2 regions of the Blautia sp. HCP3S3_D9 genome follow, and region 1 is predicted to be linked to the other one. Evidence: riboswitches for the same ligand, from Rfam matches in the RefSeq annotation. Region 1 holds a riboswitch; the other holds the start of a gene.
The links. Region 1 has a riboswitch for cyclic di-GMP ahead of ACTNES_RS09455 (diguanylate cyclase). Riboswitches for the same ligand answer to the same signal wherever they lie in the genome.
Positions count from the first base shown of each region.

Region 2: another riboswitch for cyclic di-GMP. It lies ahead of ACTNES_RS11625 (AfsR/SARP family transcriptional regulator); the one in region 1 lies ahead of ACTNES_RS09455 (diguanylate cyclase).

Region 1 covers NZ_JBQHWS010000039.1:3,637-10,816, forward strand. Annotated here, with positions in the region: gene spoIVB (SpoIVB peptidase) at 1-857, shown strand, start outside; cyclic di-GMP riboswitch class I at 1,261-1,336, shown strand; gene ACTNES_RS09455 (diguanylate cyclase) at 1,506-2,819, shown strand; gene ACTNES_RS09460 (HD-GYP domain-containing protein) at 2,835-3,494, shown strand; gene spo0A (sporulation transcription factor Spo0A) at 3,648-4,454, shown strand; gene glgA (glycogen synthase GlgA) at 4,519-5,964, shown strand; gene recA (recombinase RecA) at 6,189-7,180, shown strand, end outside.
Region 2 covers NZ_JBQHWS010000055.1:1,141-8,320, forward strand. Annotated here, with positions in the region: gene ACTNES_RS11620 (helix-turn-helix domain-containing protein) at 1-209, opposite strand, end outside; gene ACTNES_RS11625 (AfsR/SARP family transcriptional regulator) at 568-1,977, opposite strand; cyclic di-GMP riboswitch class I at 2,052-2,127, opposite strand; gene ACTNES_RS11630 (helix-turn-helix domain-containing protein) at 2,135-2,470, opposite strand; gene ACTNES_RS11635 (sensor histidine kinase) at 2,698-3,579, opposite strand; gene ACTNES_RS11640 (ABC transporter permease subunit) at 3,590-4,432, opposite strand; gene ACTNES_RS11645 (ABC transporter permease) at 4,443-5,276, opposite strand; gene ACTNES_RS11650 (ATP-binding cassette domain-containing protein) at 5,269-6,183, opposite strand; gene ACTNES_RS11655 (cytidine deaminase) at 6,642-6,812, shown strand; gene ACTNES_RS11660 (replication initiator protein A) at 7,111-7,180, opposite strand, start outside.

The sequences.
Region 1 (7,180 bases):
AGGACCAGAACGGCGAAACAAAGGAACCCGCAAAGAATATCATCAGGCAGGGAGATTACATTGTTTCATTTAATGGACAGAAAATCTCTACGAAGAAAGAACTGATCAGTGATATCGCAGAACTGGACGGAACAGCAGTTACATTAGAAGTAAGCCGTGAGGGCGAAAGCATCCCTGTGTCCGTAACTCCTGTGAAAGATACGAAAGGAGATTATAAACTGGGAATCTGGGTAAGGGACGACACCCAGGGAATCGGAACTCTTACTTACGTAGACCAGAATGGTAATTATGGAGCTCTTGGCCATGGTATCAGCGATATTGACACTACACAGCTTCTGAATATCCGAAACGGTGCTCTCTACAAAGCCCAGATTCTTGCAATCAATAAAGGAAGCAAAGGCAACCCCGGTGAACTTGCAGGTTTCATCCGTTACGATGATCGCAATATCCTTGGAACTATAGAAACGAATACTAAAAACGGAATATATGGTCAGTTTACTAAAACCGCAGACGATGGAATCACTTTAAAAAAGATGCCGATCGCACATAAGCAGGAAGTAAGAACCGGACCTGCTACAATTCTCTGCAGTGTAGATGGACAGGTAAAAGAATATGATGCAGAAATCAAAAGAATTGATCTAAATCATGAAGACACAAATAAAAGCTTTGTGATACAGGTGACGGATGAAGAATTGTTAAATGTAACGGGAGGCGTGGTACAAGGAATGTCGGGTTCACCTTTGTGCCAGAATGGTAAAATAATTGGCGCAGTAACCCACGTATTCGTGCAGGACTCCACCAGCGGTTATGGAATATTTATAGAAAATATGCTTGAAAACACCAGAAAAGTGACGTAGGGGTATTATATAGTACTGCATTCTTATTTATCATGAACAGAGAGCAGAAAAAACTCCGCAGGCTGTGGTTTGCAGTAATAAAACCCCTGTTTTTGCGTTGTTTTAAAATCTTACAGAGATCCTTGTTATCGATGATTCCGAGATGAACAGACATCTGCTCAGGGATGTACTTGGAGATGATCCTGAACGGAGAATGTGGAACGTTTAATCCGTTGCTTTTGGACAATCTTGTGAAAATCAAAGATAAAATCCGCAAAGAGATTTATGAAACAGCTTAAAATAACTTAAAAAGTTTTGACATTTGAGTGACTGCGTGCTACTATAATGGCATATATGTGGATGAAATCAGGATAGATTTTAAGTTATCATGTCTGTAAAAGGACATGATAACTTCTGAATAACAAAAATAATATGGCAAAACAATCGAAAGGTTGCGACGCAAAGCTACAGGGCCTGTAAAATGGCAGCCAGCTGCAGGGTGTTGATCAAAAGTATTGTTATTGTTATAACAATACTTTTTTCACGTTCATAAAAAGCTGCAGTGTAGCAGAAAAATTCAGTATCAGAACAATTTATAATAATGAAAGCAGAAAAGTGGGCATTTTTGTTTTTGTTAAAAGGTTATTTGAAACGAAAAGGCGGCATTTTATGAATACAGTAATGACAATGGACGAAGCGCATGAGAGCATGCGACAGATGAGACAGGTTTTTGATGTTGTCCGTCTGCTTGAAGCAGAAACTGTACAGAAGATTAATGAAAATAAGAAACATCCGGAGGGCGTTGATCCGTGCTTTGCTTTCTGGAGAAAGAGTCATCCCTGCGAGAATTGTGTATCATTCAAAGCATTAGAAGCAAAAAGCAAGAAAGTAAAAATGGAATTTATTGATTCTGTTTTATATCAGGTAGTTGCAAAGTATGTAGAGATTGATGGAAAAGCATATGTCATGGAAATGATAAATTGTCTGGACGATGACGTGATGCTTGACTCAGAGGGACGTGACAGGCTTCTTCGAAAACTCAGTGGTTATGACGATGAACTGTATATTGATGCATTGACAGGAATTTCCAACAGAAGATACTTTGAGGATCAGATCAGAAAGATGAAGGCATCAGCCGGAGTTGCAATGATCGATCTGGATGATTTTAAGATTTATAATGATACATTTGGACACAGAGTCGGAGATGTAGTTCTGAAAACAGCTGCAAAAGTGATCAGAGAGGGAATCCGTAAATCAGATATTATCATCCGTTACGGAGGAGATGAATTCCTTCTTGTAATGCCCGATATTTCAGCAGAAGTCTTTGCAGAAAAACTGAAGCAAATCCGTAAAAATATCAGCGAAGCAAAAGTACCGGGATATTCCCAGATTCATCTGACAGTCAGCATTGGCGGAACTCTTTCATCCGGAGATACAGTGGAAGATGCGATTATCAGAGCAGATCAGTATATGTATCAGGCAAAATTAAGGAAGAATATGGTTGTTACTCCTGATGTAGTTTCTGACGGAAATCTGGAAGAACATGAAAGCAGCAGATTCAGACAGAAGATACTGATCATTGATGATTCAGAATTTAACCGCGCGATCCTGGCAGAAGTACTGGGAGGCGAATTCGATATTCTGGAGGCAGAGAACGGAAAAGAAGGACTGGAGGTTCTGGAACAGTATGAAAGAGATATTTCCCTTGTACTGCTTGACATTATCATGCCTGTAATGGATGGCTTTGAAGTGCTTGGGGAAATGGTAAACAGAAACTGGATCGATGATATTCCGGTGATCATGATATCCAGTGAAGACTCAGAAAATCTCATCTGCCGGGCATATGAGATGGGTGTGTCCGATTATATCAACAGACCATTTGATACACAGGTAGTATACAGAAGAGTATACAATACCATCAAATTATATGCAAAACAGCGAAGACTGATCCAGCTTGTGACAGATCAGGTTTATGAGAAATAGAAGAACAGCCAGATTATGATCGGTATCCTCAGCCAGATCATGGGCTACAGAAACGGTGAAATCGGACAGCATATTTTAAGGATCAATCGGATCACAGACATTCTGCTTGATGAACTGGCAAGAAAAACGGACAGGTACGATCTTTCCTGGTCAAGACGGTCAGTGATCATTACTGCATCCGCTCTTCATGATATCGGCAAGATCGGGATCAGTGGGACAATCCTGAACAAACCCGAAAGTCTGACTGCTGAGGAACAGCAGATCATAAGAGCGCATACCCTGATCGGTGCTGCACTGCTGAAGAATCTGGAACTGTATCAGAATGAAGAACTGGTAAAGACAGCCTATGAGATCTGCAGATGGCATCATGAGAGATACGATAGAAATGGATATCCGGATGGTCTGAAAGGTGAAGAAATCCCAATTGCAGCCCAGGTGGTATCTCTGGCAGATGCGTACGACATCCTTGTCAGCAAGAGGGCATACAAAGAAGCAATCCCTCACAGAGAGGCTATCAAAAAGATCCTTGAAGGAGAAAGTGGTATATTTAATCCTGTTTTGCTGGAATGTCTTGTAAATGCACAGGGCAGGATCCAGAGGGAACTTGGGAGCCAGATCATCAGTGACATGAAATTCGATTGCTGTCCAAGAATATCCAATTTTGTAGAAAAATGAAAATGAACAGAAAACAAGGTCAAAAACGGTCGACAGAAAATAGGACTAAATCCCCTGTTCCGGCTTGATTTCTCCCGTATCATTCCTCTATAATATGTAATGTGCCGAAAAAAGAAAACATATTTGTAGAAGAATCAGGGAGGAGATGGCCTCATGGAAAAATTAAATGTGGCAGTTGCGGATGATAATGAGAGAATGGTGGAAGTACTTGGTCAGATCATAGAGGAAGATAAAGACCTTGAACTGGTTGGAAAAGCACATAACGGAGAAGAAATCTGTAATATTATTCGTGAAAAGGAACCAGATGTTGTTGTTCTGGATATCATTATGCCGAAAATGGACGGACTGGCAGTAATGGAGAAATTTGCCCATGACAAAAGCCTCAAAAAAACGCCGGCATTTATCGTGGTTTCTGCTGTAGGGCAGGAACAGATCACAGAGGATGCGTTCAGTCTGGGTGCAGATTATTATGTATTGAAACCTTTTGACAACAACATGCTGCTCAATCGGATCAAACATACGCGCAGAGCAGGAGTAAGGCGGATGAGAGAAATCAGCCGCCAGCAGGAGAGTGTACAGGCACAGCAGGTTCCTGTAAGAAATCTGGAGACAGATGTGACAAATATCATTCATGAGATCGGGGTGCCTGCTCACATCAAAGGCTATCAGTATCTGAGGGATGCGATCATTCTTTCCGTTAATGACATGGAGATGCTAAATTCCATCACAAAAATCCTCTATCCGACGATCGCAAAGAGACACCAGACGACGGCAAGCAGAGTAGAACGCGCGATCCGGCATGCGATCGAAGTCGCCTGGAGCAGGGGAAAAATGGACACGATCGATGAACTTTTTGGCTATACGGTCAGCACTGGAAAGGGAAAACCGACGAATTCAGAATTTATTGCCCTGATCGCAGATAAAATCAGACTGGAATATAAAAATCGCTCTTTCCAATAGTCATATTTTGGAGTATAATTGTATATAACAAAGGCTACCAAGGAGGGTTTTTCGCACGAAAAATATTTTATTTGCAACATCTGAAGCTGTTCCATTTATAAAAACAGGAGGTCTTGCAGATGTAGCAGGCTCTTTACCGAAATATTTTGACAAGAGATATTTTGACATTCGTGTGATCTTACCGAAATATGCATGTATGAAACAGGAATGGAAAGATAAAATGGAATATATCACACATTTCTACATGGATCTTGGATACAAGAACTGCTATGTAGGAATCATGCATATGGAATATGAGGGAATTCAGTTCTATTTTATCGATAATGAATACTATTTCAGTGGACCGAAACCATACGACAGTGCACCATGGGATCTGGAGAAATTTGCATTCTTCTCCAAGGCAGTATTATCTGTACTTCCGGTTATCGGCTTCAGACCGGATATCATCCACTGTCATGACTGGCAGACAGGTCTCGTACCGGTATATCTGCATGACAGCTTCCAGCAGAATGAGTTCTTCTGGAACATTAAGACGATCATGACAATACATAACCTGAAATTCCAGGGTGTATGGGATGTAAAAACTGTTCAGAATATTACAGGACTTTCCGATTATTATTTCACAGCAGATAAGCTGGAAGCATACAAGGATGCCAACTTCCTTAAAGGCGGTATCGTATTCGCAGATGCAGTTACAACTGTAAGTAATACCTATGCTGAGGAGATTAAGACACCGTTCTACGGCGAGAAACTTGATGGTCTGATGTGTGCACGTGCGAACAGTCTGCGTGGCATCGTAAACGGTATTGATTATAACACATTCAATCCGGAAACAGACCCGTATATCACAAAGAACTACAACGCAACTACATTCAGAAAAGAGAAAGTTAAGAACAAACTGCAGCTTCAGAAAGACCTTGGTCTGGAAGAGAATCCAAAGGCAATGATGATCGGTATTGTTTCCCGTCTGACCGATCAGAAAGGTTTTGACCTGATCGCATATGTAATGGATGAACTCTGTCAGGACGCAGTTCAGATCGTAGCCCTCGGAACCGGTGATGAGCGCTATGAGAACATGTTCCGTCACTTTGACTGGAAATATCATGGAAAAGTATCTGCACAGATCTACTATGATGAGACAATGTCCCATCGCATTTATGCAGCATCCGATGCATTCCTGATGCCGTCCTTATTCGAGCCATGCGGCTTAAGCCAGCTGATGAGTCTCCGTTACGGAACACTTCCGATCGTCCGAGAGACAGGCGGACTTAAGGACACTGTTGAGCCGTACAATGAATACGAAGGCACAGGAACAGGTTTCTCATTCAGAAATTATAATGCTCATGAGATGCTTGCTACTGTACGTAATGCAGAGAGAATCTTCTATGACAAGAAACGTGAGTGGAACAAAATGGTTGACCGCGCGATGGCAGCGGACTTCTCATGGAACAATTCTGCACGCCAGTATGAAGAAATGTACAACTGGCTCATCGGAGACAAACCAGAATAAAAGATATCTGTTTATATGTAAAAGTTTATAGTTGAGAATACGAAAGAGCAGGGAATGCAGAAGAGAGTGCGTTTCCTGTTCTTTCTGTCTTAAACTGTCGTTTTTTGACAGACAAAATAAATGGGTGGAGCAGACAAAAAAGCTTGACATCCGTCGCGAAGTATAATACTATAATGAATAGAAAACGAACATAAGTTCTGAATATGCTTAAGGAGATTATATAAATGATAAATGAAGAGAAACAGAAAGCACTGGAAGCAGCGCTTGGACATATTGAGAAACAGTACGGCAAGGGTTCTGTAATGAAACTCGGAGAATCCGGAGCAAACATGCAGGTAGAGACTGTTCCAACAGGATCATTAAGTCTTGATATCGCACTTGGCGTAGGCGGTGTACCTAAGGGACGTATCATCGAGATCTACGGACCGGAATCCAGTGGTAAGACAACCGTAGCACTTCACATGGTAGCGGAAGTACAGAAACGCGGTGGAATTGCAGGTTTCATCGATGCAGAGCATGCGTTGGATCCTGTCTATGCCAAGAATATCGGTGTAGACATCGATAATTTATACATATCACAGCCGGATAACGGGGAGCAGGCTCTGGAGATCACAGAGACTATGGTTCGTTCCGGTGCAGTGGACATCGTGATCGTGGACTCTGTAGCTGCCCTTGTACCGAAGGCAGAGATTGACGGAGATATGGGTGACAGCCATGTAGGCCTTCAGGCACGACTGATGTCACAGGCTCTTCGTAAGCTGACTGCAGTTATCAGCAAATCTAACTGTGTCGTTATCTTTATCAATCAGCTCCGTGAGAAAGTAGGTGTCATGTTTGGTAATCCAGAGACAACAACAGGTGGACGTGCACTGAAATTCTATTCCTCTATCCGCCTCGATGTCCGAAGAGTAGAGACACTGAAGCAGGGCGGTGAGATGGTTGGTAACCATACCAGAATTAAAGTCGTGAAGAATAAAGTAGCTCCGCCATTCAAACAGGCAGAGTTCGATATTATGTTTGGAACAGGTATCTCCAAAGAAGGCGATATCCTGGATCTGGCAGCAGACTGCGGCATCGTAAATAAGAGTGGCGCATGGTATGCATATAATGGAGACAAGATTGGACAGGGTCGTGAGAATGCGAAACTGTTTCTGAAAGAGCATACAGATATCTGTGATGAGATCGAGAAGAAAGTAAGAATTCAGTATCACTTACT
Region 2 (7,180 bases), on a different contig from region 1:
CAACCCAATAGTATGTAGTCAGTACCCACTCCGAAAAAGATTCCTATCTCAATCAGCAGATCGATTGATAAACCCTGGAGCCCTCTTTCGAGCTTTCCAAGGTTACTTGTGCTGATATTAAGTTGTTCTGCCAGCTGCTCTTGCGTCAGCCCTTTTTGTTTTCTTAACTCGGCAATTCTCATGCCACTGTCTTTCTGATCGTAAAACATTGTTTTTCCTCCGAAATCTTGAAATTTGAAAAATCGAAATTCCAAGCTCGGAGGGGGCGAACGACAATGTTCAGATAAAAAAAGAAAAAGGGAGCAGCCGCCTTTGCTATCTGCAAAAGCGACCGCTCCCTGATGGTTATGCGGACACAAAATAAGAACCTCCGTAAGCTATGTTTCTAAGGCAAATTTGCTTTTGCCCGGAAACCATACTCTACCGAGGTTCTATGGATATTTTAGATTGTTATACAGTTGTTATAATCACGGGGGTTCCCGTTACATGAGAATTCTGACAGCGTTATATGGTTGTTATATGGCGAAAATCGTGTTTTATGATTGTCACACAGGTGTTATATGGTTGTTATATGGACAGTTTTTCGTTACGAAACAGGTTGGAAGGCTCTGTAATCTTAGCTTTTTTCAACGCTTCAACCAATTCGTAATATTCCTCATCGGTCAATGCTCGTTTAGCCGCTTCCAACTGAGTATCTGCCATTTCGTCTGCACCCAGATTAAACATGGCAACAATCAGCCAGTAATGCGCTTTTACATTGCCAGGAGCAACAGCCAGCGACTGTGCCGCATACTTATGAAGATTCTGATAGTCCTTGGCATCTTCAAGAGTTTTCAGAAGTTCGTTGACCACACCAGTATATCTCAGATCGTAATGAGATGCTGTCAGCATAATCCAATGCTCAGATTCAGCGCTTGCAAGCACCTTGCCCTTATACAGATCAACAGCTTGCTTCAAAATTTCTACTCTTGTAGATGTAGAACCTGTTTGCTGCGCCATGTTCCAGTATTTATCGAATAGCTGAAGGTCTGTCATAATATGAAGGTCTGGATTGAAACGGTATCCATTGGTGGTTGTTTCAATCAACTGATGAGGAGAAACCAATGCAAACGCCTGACGCAAACGGAATACCAAAGCTCTTAGGTTCTTTCCCGGATTATCAGATTCTGCTGCTTCCTCAGGCCAGATTGCTTCAGCAATCTCCATAGCCGGTATCGTGACTTTCTTATTCAAAAGCATATATGCCAGCAGACGACAACACTTAGGAGATTTCAAATCACCTTCACGAAGAACACCACTGGAGGTATAGATTTCCAGATCTCCAAACAGGTTAATGATGATGTCAGCATCGTTTTCGATGTTTTCAGGAGAGAACGACATCTTCATGCTTTGCATCAGCTTTTGCTCGTTTACGCAAGCCAGAACCACAAAGGCAAGCAGCTGAAGCATACTGCTTCTGGTCAGGTATCTCTGCGGATTTCTGATAACCAAGAATCCCATTGGGCGAGGTTTCACAGGAACCGCCAAAACGGATTTTGCCATTAACCTTTGATACACTGCATACTCACCTGGGAACTGCTCTCGTACTTCTTCCATATCCGGCACAACAATCGCTGTATTGTCGTGCATAGCAGTAACCCATCTATGAAGAAACTCAGCTGATTCAAATTCTTGTAAGAGATCAAGCGTTTTGTCGTTTGGGCTTGGATTATACCAGTGGGTAGGAGTCCACAATCCCAATTCCAGATCGACTTCAAGAAAGCCAATCCAGTCACCCTTATAGAAATCAAGAGCTGTTTTCATAACGCTCTGCATGATCCATGACGGGTCATCACTTTCGTGAACACCTGCTTCTAGTCTGCTTAAAGACTGTTCCAATTCCTGAGCATATTGTATGTATTGTTGTTGTTCGATTTCTTCAGACTTATGCTGAACAGGCTCGTTACTACCTATGAATCTTTTGAGCTTATTTAACATTGAAATTTCTCCTTTCCCCCAAAATGCACAAAGCTGCCAGACACGAAATGGCCTGACAGCTGGGTATCCAAAAGCTTTGCAACTGGCTGCCATTTTACAGGCCCTATAGCTTTGCGTCACTGGCTTTCACCAGTTTTGCCCTAACTCTCGGTCATTATTAAGTTGTGGTCGCACGGTTTTTGCGTAGAACCTTTTTGGTAGACTGAATAATCTCCAGGAACGCCTGAAGCTCGATATTATCACAGTCTTTCAGTTCTTCCGCAATTTTCTTATCATAAACGTGCTGTGTTTGCACTAAGCTGTCACATAACAGCTCATCCGTAGAAACAGACAAAGCATTAGCAATCTTTACGATAGTCGGTAGAGCCAGCTTGGTCTTTCCTGTCTCTATGTGGCTCACATAAGCACTATTCAGCCCAGCACGAAATGCAAGTTCTGCTTGCGGCCATCCTTTTGCGTTACGAGCTTCTCTTATACGTAGTCCGATTTGCACGTAATTCAATTCACTTACGCCCATCGCTCCGATCACCTCCAGTCTGTTTGATACTTTTATTCTAAGGTCATTTTGTCCAACTGTCGATTTGCCACGCAGTCATAATGACCTTGTAACAATATTTTCAGAAAAAATATTTTTGCTGTACGGTCATTTTATATATATTTTCGCAAAAAAGAAGCCCATAGCGATGCCTTCGCATCAACTACGGACTTCCTCATACAACATTACATCTTGATAACAATATTCAATTTATGTTCCGCATATTGTGCAGAAATTGTTCCACCCATGCGCTCGATCAGTAGCTTGGCAATAGACAATCCCAGGCCCGTTGAATTACGGCTGGATTCTACTGTATAGAATCGGTCAAATAATCTGCCGACAGTTACAGCATTTAGGTTGTGCGCCGTATTGCTGAATGTAACGCAACCATTCTTATCCATGACTACAGACAAATCGCCATCAGAGTATTTCAGCGCATTGCTGATGATGTTAGAGAAAATTCGGTTGATTGCACCTGTATCCAGTTCACGGAAAACTGGTTCTTCTGGCAATTTGATTTCCGGTTGGATGCCTTTCTCTTGCATAACCGCATAGAAAGATAGCAGACTTTCCTCCAGCGCCCGGACAACATCCATGTGTTCCAATTTCAGATCCTGCGAAGATGTGACCACACTGTATCGGAACAATTCTTCGGTCAAATTCTTCAAAACCTCGGTTCTGTTTTTAATTTGGGAAAGATAACGCTGAACATTCTCGCTCTTTTCCTCACGCTCCAACAGGTCAAGATAACCGTTAATTGCGGTCAGCGGGGTTCTCAGGTCATGGGAAATATTTGTGACAGCTTCTTTCAGTTCCAAATCGCCCTGTTGGTAACGATGGCGTTCCTTGCGGAGCAGACGAAGCTGCACATTGATGTCTGCCGCCAACTTTCGCATATACGGGTCACGGGTGGAAATATCAATGAGAGTATTGGTGTCTACTGTCAATCGGTCACGGAACGCTTCTGCAATCTCCTGTGCCGATTTGCGCAGGAAATAGACCTTTGCAACAAGCACAAAGATAATCAGAAGCAATATTCCGATGATGATTAACAGCAGATGTTCCATAACAGTCCTCTTATTTTATATCTTTTTTCTTGAATAGTGATACGCCTGCGGCAGTGGTCACAATAGATACACATAACTGACAAATTATCGCCAGCGGACTAAATACACCTTCCGAACGGGCGATATTCAAGCCTTGCGTAGATGGAATACAGGCTTCTACAAAAGTGTACACTGTTCGAACAGTCCCTCGAATATAATTGCTATTGGGAATGCCTTCCTGACGCAAATAGCTGCCATCCTCCTGCATAATCATACGAGTAGTGAACTCCGGTTCCTGCAAAGCACTGTAGACGTACAAGCCCCCAATAATAATTACCAGAGCGAACACAAAACTAATGATCAAACTTCGGGATTTATTGCTGTCCTGCATAGCAATGAATGTGAAAACAGCGGAATAACACAGGAGCATGACTATTGCAGTGGGAATACGCCATCCCACAGGAGCAAGTGCCTCCCACATCAATCCACCAAGGAATGGTAAGCCAACAACAACAGATGCCGCAATATGCGTAATCGTAAACAGGACACTGGATGTGACTACGACGATCAAGTTCGTCAAATAAATACTGTTTCGGGTACATCCAACATTCAATTTATTGCGAATCGTCCCTTGATCGTATTCCGAACCAATATAAAAAGCGCTGAACACCGCCATGATAGCCCCTACAATAACCAATCCGATAAAGAAATAGTAGTTACCGCTGGCAAGATACCAGTTTTCTCCGATATTCTTCGTGTTGATAATTGCCAGAATGTAGAATACTGCACCTGCAATAGCAGAGAGAGCTTCCAATACCCAAAAGATTTTGCTTCTCCAAAGTCGTGAGAAGTTGGCAGATAATAGTTTTCTCATAGCTGCCACCTCACTTAATATCTTTCCTGCGGAACAGCATACTGCCCACAAGCAATGTCACAGCAGTAAATACAACACTCAAAGAAATCGCACGGACAGGATACTCAATGGCAACATCACTCAGCAGAAGTGCCTGTCCAGTAGGAAGTAATTCCAAAGCCACTTCACATACAGTGCGAGTCGCACCGGACAGATACAACGGATTCGGTGTCGGTTCCATTTCCACAAACTGATTACCTACAATCGTCATTCCCGTGTGCATCTCTGGCTCACTCAGTCGGTCATATAAAGCGGAAGCAGCCATTACAAGAATGATAAATACCGCAAATGTGTAGATGATGGTCATTGCCTTATTGGAAGAAAGACTGCCTATCACGGTATAGAGAGCCGCAAAAGAGACAGCAAAGCCAACTGCTACAAAAATGCAGCCAATAAATTTAGATACCTCCATCTCTAATGGCCCAATCAATCCAAAAAGTAGCCCACTGCTCAGTAGCCACACCACAGTTAGAACGATTGACGCAAATGCACAGGAAATAAAATTAGATAAGAATATCTCATCTCGCTTATGTCCGATACATAATTTGTTGCGAATGGTTCCTTCGGAAAACTCAGTCCCCAAGAACATACTAATCAGTAAGGCAAGAAATGCTCCGATGAGCGGTGCCTGATTGAAATAGTATTCGTCCAGACTCACGGCATAACCACTGGCCGCCATTGTCTCAAAAGAACCAACGCTATTGAATACATTTCCAAGAGATAGAATCACGACGATTCCCAGAACGCACCATGAAAACCGATCTTTACTGAAACGATGAAAGTTTGCTGTAATCAACTTACGCATTGCTGCCACCTCCCACAAGGGAGATATAGTAGCTCTCCAGACTTTCGTCCTTTTCCTGCATGGAAAGCACTTCGCAGTTTTCTTTTGCCAGTGCAACGGTCAGTTGGGTTACGTTGATTTTTGCGAATACATCGGCGGTTGTTGCGGAAATGATCTTATATTCCAGATTCATGGAATCCAGAACACGAGCCAGAGCTGCGGTGTCGGTCACTTCCATGCGGACGCATTTGCGGCAGGCTGCGTCCAACTCCTCTGCGCTCAATTCCTTTACCATGCGGCCGTTGTCGATGATACCGTAATGAGTAGCCAGACGGGAAAGCTCATCCAGAATGTGACTGGAAATCAGAACAGTGATCTGTCTTTCACGGTTCAGCTTCAAAATCAACTCACGCATTTCCACGATGCCCTGCGGATCAAGACCGTTTACAGGTTCGTCCAGAACAAGGAAGTCAGGATCACCGGTCAATGCGATGGCGATACCCAGACGCTGCTTCATGCCCAGGGAAAAGTTCTTTGCTTTTTTCTTTCCGGTGTTCTCCAAGCCCACCAGCTTCAGAAGTTCAGGAATACCCTCATAGGACGGCAGACCGAGAATCAGATACTGCTGCTTCAGATTTTCTTCCGCAGTCATATCCATGTAGATGGACGGTGTTTCCACCACGGCACCCATGCGGCGACGGGATTTGATAATATCCTTGCTGTCATTGCGGATGCCATACAGCGTGAAATCGCCAGAAGTCGGCTCCTGCAATCCGCAGATCAGTCGGATCAGGGTTGTCTTACCAGCGCCGTTCTTTCCCACGAAGCCATAGATAGAGCCTTTGGGAACGTTCATGGTAAGACCGTTCAGAGCCTGAAAGTTTTTATACTTTTTTGTCAGGCTGTTTGTTTGCAAAATATAGTTCATAGTGTGTTACCTCCTTTGATGACCCAAGTTTACAAAACAAAAGTCAAGAAAGTGGTCAAGAAAAACGTCAAGATTTCGTCAAGATTTTTGATCAGTCATTATATACATACGCAGAATTTCAGCCAAAGGTTCATTTCAACCTCTATCAATCAAAAAGCGTTCCAGATAAAGCAAAAAGCAAATACGCAGCCCCAAGCGTTACCTGTTTTCTTTTTTACTATTAACATTCCGTATATTGCAATGAATGTGGTAATTATTTCTACAATTCCCCAAAAAGAAGTGCTAAATGGGTGAAATAGTATACATACGATTGCGCAAATAGCAGCTCCATAATCTAACCATTGATTTGTGGTAGGATACCTCTTATTGATTTTGTCGCAAATAACAACATAATTAAATCCTTCAAAAAATCCCCATACAAGAATGGTGAAAGTCAGATAGATAAGGTAGTTGCAGTGATGCCCGATGGCAGAGTTGGTTCTCCATGCGGTGCATGCCGGGAATATATGATGCAATTAGATAAAGATAGTGGAGAAATTGAAATTCTGCTCGACCTTGACAATCAGAAAACGGTTAAATTAAAAGATTTAATCCCTGATTGGTGGGGAACACATAAATTTACAGAATAATCGAGAAAACTCAATTAATTAAACTGAATATTTGACCTGCTCTCCTTGTGAGGGCAGTTTCTTTTTATCAAAATCGCCCCTAATAGCAATGGGAATGAGCATCACAAAAATGTTCCTGATTTTTATAAATATTTAACGAGCCGAAGAAGAAATGCGTTTGTCTTATCAGTTTTTCGCATTCAGCCTATACGCCATATATACTTAAAGTTACTACTAACTAAATTAAAGATATATTCTCTTTTCTCGGTTGGTATATAACTTTCAGTCTTACTCTGCTCAGTATTATTACTTGCGAGTTTTAAGGAGACTCAGCGCTTATTTTTGGCACAGTTAAAACATACAGCTTTGCAGGTTTGCCTTTACCCTGA